2 linked regions of the Luteolibacter sp. Y139 genome follow. The protein of the gene in region 2 interacts with the protein of the main gene of each other region in a pairwise test. Links are inferred from orthologs where the notes say so. Each region holds a gene or a part of one and is shown on either strand. Other genes may lie near its edges.

Evidence for each region. Proteins that work in one complex are often made in the same cells at the same time.
Region 1: the proteins of rplA (region 2) and thrS interact in binary tests that used the Escherichia coli proteins (3 or more experiments, as listed by UniProt). The link is inferred for Luteolibacter sp. Y139 from one-to-one orthologs.

What each region holds. Positions count from the first base shown.
Region 1 is NZ_JBBUKT010000005.1:423,238-426,194, forward strand. It holds thrS (threonine--tRNA ligase), read left to right. Parts: upstream 1-520; coding sequence 521-2,395; downstream 2,396-2,957. Other genes in the region: WKV53_RS15490 (tetratricopeptide repeat protein), read right to left, coding at 1-51; WKV53_RS15495 (hypothetical protein), read left to right, coding at 102-455; WKV53_RS15505 (hypothetical protein), read right to left, coding at 2,418-2,957. UniProt on the Escherichia coli protein: Catalyzes the attachment of threonine to tRNA(Thr) in a two-step reaction: L-threonine is first activated by ATP to form Thr-AMP and then transferred to the acceptor end of tRNA(Thr). The rate-limiting step is amino acid activation in the presence of tRNA.
Region 2 is NZ_JBBUKT010000001.1:982,871-985,657, reverse strand. It holds rplA (50S ribosomal protein L1), read left to right. Parts: upstream 1-936; coding sequence 937-1,638; downstream 1,639-2,787. Other genes in the region: rplL (50S ribosomal protein L7/L12), read left to right, coding at 2,364-2,735; rplJ (50S ribosomal protein L10), read left to right, coding at 1,653-2,228; rplK (50S ribosomal protein L11), read left to right, coding at 426-854; nusG (transcription termination/antitermination protein NusG), read left to right, coding at 1-386. UniProt on the Escherichia coli protein: One of the primary rRNA binding proteins, it binds very close to the 3'-end of the 23S rRNA. Forms part of the L1 stalk. It is often not seen in high-resolution crystal structures, but can be seen in cryo_EM and 3D reconstruction models.

The DNA.
Region 1 (2,957 bases), on a different replicon or contig from region 2:
TACGAAGGGGAAAAGGCAGAGAAGGAATGCGACGATCTTTATCCTCATCATGACCGGAGTCTTCCGGGCTGTTATTAGGATTGCAAGCATGCCGCAGTGGGATGGAAGCCCTCCGGCGGGAACTGCGTGTCGCGGTGGTGGAGGGAGATGTGCCGTTGAAGGTTGAGCCGGGAAGTGCGCACGATGTGCAGCTTCAGGATCCGGGTGGCCGGGAATGGGAGGTTGCACGACGGGCACCGCTCCGCACCCGATGCTGTCGCTCGATTATTTCAGTGTGGCTGGGACTGCGGAAATTCGGAGATGACCGCCGGATCAGCACGGGCCAAGCCGATCTGGGGGCGTATCGGGCGCTGGGGGCGCCGGGATTTGAGGAAAAGGGTCGTTTCGCCAAGGAAGTGCTCGGGATCAAGGATTGGAGCGAGGTGCGGCACCGCGGGCCGGTGACGGGGGAGTGAGGAGGGCGGAATCGGTGCGAATCGGGCATTGAAAAAGCCGTTTTCCCGGCCAATCTCCCCGCCCCATGTCCGAACGGAAGACTCTCGAAGAACGCGCCCAAATGACGGATCTGGAGCGCCTGCGCCACTCCTGCGCCCACGTGATGGCGACTGCCATCCTGCGCATTTGGCCGGACGCCCAGTTCGCCTACGGGCCGCCGATCGAGAGTGGATTCTACTACGACTTCGAGATGAAGCACCGGATCACGCCGGATGATTTCGAGAAGATCGAGGCGGAGATGAAGAAGATCTCGAAGGAGAACCAGAAGTTCGAGCGCCGGGTGCTGACGCGCGACGAAGCTAAGGCGATGGCCGAGAGCGGTCGCCTCGGCGGTCTTTCCGAGCGTCCGGGCAATGCGAGTCGTTTCAAGCTGGACCTGATCGACAAGATTCCGGAGGGCGAGGAGATCTCCTGCTTCCAGAATGGTGAGTTCATCGACCTCTGCGCGGGGCCCCATGTGGGCTACTCGGGCAAGTGCAAGAACGTGAAGCTGATGTCGGTGTCGTCGTCCTTCTACCTGGGCGATGAGTCGAAGGGTCAGCTGCAGCGGCTTTATGGAACGGCTTTTGAATCGAAGGAATTGTTAGAAGAGCACCTGGTGCGCTTGGAGGAGGCGAAGAAGCGCGATCACCGCCGCCTTGGCCGTGAGCTGCATCTTTTCCACATCGATGAAGCGGTCGGGCAGGGCCTGATCCTGTGGAAGCCGAAGGGTGCGCTGGTGCGTCGTGCGTTGCAGGATTTCATCACGGCGGAGCTGGACAAGCAGGGCTACTCGCAGGTCTTCACGCCGCACATCGGCAAGCTGGACCTTTACCGCACGTCGGGGCACTTCCCCTACTATCAGGAGAGCCAGTATCCGGCGATTCCCGAGCGTGATGTGCTCGAGAAGCTGGCGGATGAGGACACGACCTGCGCGCAGCTGATCAATGGTCTCAGCGATGGCACCTACGAGGGCTACATGCTGAAGCCGATGAATTGCCCGCACCACATCAAGATCTTCGCGAGCGAGCACCGCTCGTATCGTGATCTGCCGGTGCGCTTGGCGGAATTCGGCACGGTGTATCGCTGGGAGCAATCCGGCGAGCTCGGCGGGATGACGCGCGTGCGCGGCTTCACGCAGGATGATGCGCACCTTTTCTGCACGCCGGATCAGATCGCGAAGGAGCTGATCGGCTGCCTGAGCCTGGTGAAGACGGTGCTGACGACGCTCGGCATGACGGATTACCGCGTGCGCGTCGGCTTGCGTGATCCGGATGACAGCAAGTTCACGGGTGATCCTGCGAAGTGGGATCTGGCGGAGGCGGCTTGTCGTGAGGCGGCGGCGACGCTTGATGTGCCCTATACCGAGGAAGCGGGTGAGGCGGCGTTCTACGGGCCGAAGATCGACTTCGTGGTGAAGGACGTGATCGGCCGCGATTGGCAACTGGGCACGGTGCAGGTGGACTACGTGCTGCCGGAGCGCTTCAAGCTCGAGTATGTGGGTGCGGATAACACGACGCACCGGCCGGTGATGATTCACCGCGCGCCGTTCGGCTCGCTGGAGCGTTTCACGGGTCTGCTGATCGAGCACTTCGAGGGCAAGTTCCCGACGTGGCTCGCACCGGAGCAGGTGCGGGTGCTGCCGATTTCCGACAAGTTCCTGGAGGCTGCCGAGGCACTGACGACGCAGCTGGCTGAGGCTGGCGTGCGGGTGTCGCTGGATAGCTCGTCCGACAAGGTGGGTGCGAAGATCCGCAATACGCGGCTGGATCGCGTGCCTTACATGCTGGTGCTGGGTGCGAAGGAAATTGAGGAGGGCACCGTGTCCGTGCGGCATCGCGACAAGGATGACCTTGGGGCGAAGCCGGTGGGCGAGTTCATCGCGGAGATCGTGGCGGAGATCAAGGAGCGGAGGCTCTGAGGATCGTCGCCTGTGTTTTCTATCAGGGCTCCTCTGGAGGTCCCAGCTTGGGATCCAGAGGAGTCTGGTGGTTGTCGGCAAGGAGCGCGACCAGGTAGGCGAGATTGGTGGCGGTGAAGGCGCCTTTGTTCGCCGCAGCATGGATGCGCGTGGCCACGCCGGTGCGGTAGCCATCGAGGTCGATGCTGTAGGGCTCTTCCGCGATCATGACGAGGCGCGCGCGTGCATAGCTGGCGGCCTGTTGAGCGGAGAAATCGAGTTTCCTGGCACCGGGTAGGACTCCATCTGCCGAGGTGGTGGCGATGATGTGCTCGACGTAGGCATCGATCCGCTCGCGAGTGGAGTAGAAGCGCTGACCGAAGCCGCTCACCAGCCCTTCTATGGTGAAGTAAAGGAGATCGCGAAGGACTAGCCGGGAGGTGACGCGTTCGGGGAAGTGCTGGTCATTGTAGGTAGCCAGTTCGTGGGCGTATTTGGCGTAGAAGGTGTCGATCATGGTGGCATCCCCGCCAGGCATGCCGGAGAGGGAAACATTGTCCCGGCGGCCGATGAGGTGGAAGAG
Region 2 (2,787 bases):
CCAAGCGGAAGTTCTTCCCCGGCTACATCATCGTGAACATGAACCTGCTCACGCCTGACAACCAGCTCGTCGAGAGGACCTGGTATTTCATCAAGGAGATGGAAGGCGTGATCGGCTTCGCCGGCACCAAGGACCGTCCGATCCCGATGCGCCAGAGCGAGGTGGACGCCATGCTTTCCCAAATCAAGGAGCGCGAAGAACATGCGCGCCCCGCCATCAGTTTCGAAGTCGGCGACACCGTGAAGGTGGCCGACGGCCCGTTCCAGAGCCAGAATGGCATCGTCGAGGAAATCGACCCCGAGCGCGGCAAGCTGCGCGTGGCGGTCACGATCTTCGGCCGCTCGACGCCCGTGGAACTCGAATACTGGCAGGTCGAACGCGCCTGAACTTAGAACCGCACCACATCCCGCAATCCTTTTACCACCATGGCCAAGGAAGTCGTTAAAGTCATCAAGCTCCAGATTCCCGCCGGAGCCGCCAACCCGTCCCCGCCCGTCGGTCCCGCACTTGGTCAAGCCGGTGTGAACATCATGGGCTTCTGCAAGGAGTTCAACGCCCAGACGCAAAGCCAAGCCGGCGACGTGCTCCCGGTCGTGATCTCGGTCTACAAGGACAAGAGCTTCACCTTCATCACCAAGAAGCCCCCCGCGGGCAACCTGCTGAAGAAGGCCGCTGGTCTCGCCTCCGGCTCCAAGGAGCCGAACAAGGTGAAGGTCGGCAAGATCACCAAGGCCAAGCTCATGGAAGTCGTGGCCATCAAGATGCCCGACATGAACACCAAGGACCCCGAGGCTGCCGCCCGCATCCTGGCTGGCACCGCCCGCCAGATGGGTCTGGAAATCGAAGGCATGTAATCCTTTCCGCGGCGCTCTCCGGAGCGCCGCAAGAAACCGCAGGAGGGCTGCTTCAAGTCCGCCAGCACTGCAAAAACGAAACATGAAGAACCGCAGCAAGCGCTACGAAAAAGCCGCCGCCCTCGTGCCGGCCGGCAAGTCCTACGGCTTGGAAGAAGCTGTCGGCACCGTGAAGAAATTCCCGGCGCCGAAGTTCGACCCGACCGTCACCGTTTCCTTCCACCTCGGCGTGGATCCCCGCAAGAGCGACCAGATGGTCCGTGGCTCCGTCGCCCTGCCTCACGGCTCGGGTAAGAACGTCCGCGTCGCCGTCTTCGCCGCTGGTGCCGCCGCTGAAGCAGCCGAGGCTGCCGGTGCGGAGTTCGTCGGCTTCGAAGAACTCATCAAGCGCGTCCAAGGTGGCTTCACCGACTTCGACGTGGCGATCGCCACGCCGGATGCGATGACCGAAGTCCGCAAGATCGCCCGTGTCCTCGGTCCCCGCGGCCTCATGCCGAACCCGAAGACCGGCACCGTGACCGACGACACCGCCAAGGCCATCAAGGAAGTCAAGGCAGGCCGTATCGACTACAAGCTCGATAAGAATGGCAACGTCTCCGGCGCTGTCGGCAAGGCCTCCTTCACCGAAGAAGCCCTCATCGACAATGCCCGCGCCTTCATCGACAGCGTGGTGCGCGCCAAGCCGCCGTCGGCCAAGGGCAACTTTGTCCGCAGCGTGACGGTCGCCGCCTCGATGTCCCCGGGCATCCCGCTGGAATCCAGCGTTTACACCAAGTCCGTCTAACTTTTTCCACGACCATGAATCCCGACAAGAAAGTCATCATCGACGCTCTGCTCGAAAAGGTGAACGCCTCGCCTTACGTGCTCGTGGTGGATTACACCGGCATGACCGTGCCGCAGTTCTCCGAGCTGCGCAACCGCCTGGGTGCGGCCGGTGCCGAGTGCCACGTCGCCAAGAACACCTACGTGAAGAAAGCTCTCGCCGAAGCCGGTCGTCCGGACATCGGTGAGTCGCTGGTCGGCCAGACCGCCTTCGTGACCGGTGAGAGCGAAGTCTTCGCCGCCGCCAAGGCCATCAAGAACTTCGAAAAGGAGTTCAAGAAGCCGGAAATGAAGGTCGGCATCCTCGGTGACGCCGTCCTCGACGCTGACAAGCTCAAGGCAATCGCCGACATCCCGTCCCGCGAAGCTGTCCTTTCCCAGCTTCTGGCGACGATCCTCGAGCCGTCCACCCGGATTGCCCGCGTCATCCAGAAGAAGTTCAACCCGGACGCCGACTCCAAGAAGGACGAAGCAGCCGAAGAAGCTCCGGCTGCCGAAGCTGCCGCCGAGCCCGTGGCCGAAGCAGCAGCAGAACCCGCCGCCGAAGCCTAATAAGAATCTGAATAGATGGCCGCGGCGTCTCCCGCCGCGGCCTGAACCCACAATGGTTCCTCGTCGGAGTGGCGGCCGCCACTCTCAAATGCCCGGAAGCCTCCGGGTGCGACGATACCGCAAAGGAGAAATACAATGGCCAATATCGAACAACTCGTTGAAGAACTCGGCAAGCTTACCGTTCTGGAAGCTGCTGACCTCGTGAAGAAGCTGGAAGAAACCTGGGGCGTCTCCGCCGCAGCTCCTGTCGGCGTTGCCGTGGCCGCTGGCCCGGTTGAAGTCGCTGAAGAAAAGACCGAATTCGACGTCGTCATCACCGACGGTGGTGCGAACAAGATCGCCGTCATCAAGGCCGTCCGCGAAGTGTCGCCGGGCCTCGGTCTCGCCGACGCGAAGAAGGTCGTCGAAAGCGCTCCTGCCAAGGTGCTCGAAGGTGTCTCGAAGGACGCCGCCGAAGCCGCCAAGAAGAAGCTCGAAGAAGCCGGCGCCAAGGTCGACCTCAAGTAATCCAGTTCCCGGATTTGCTTCGCGGCCCCGTTTCAAAGCGGGGTCGCGAAGT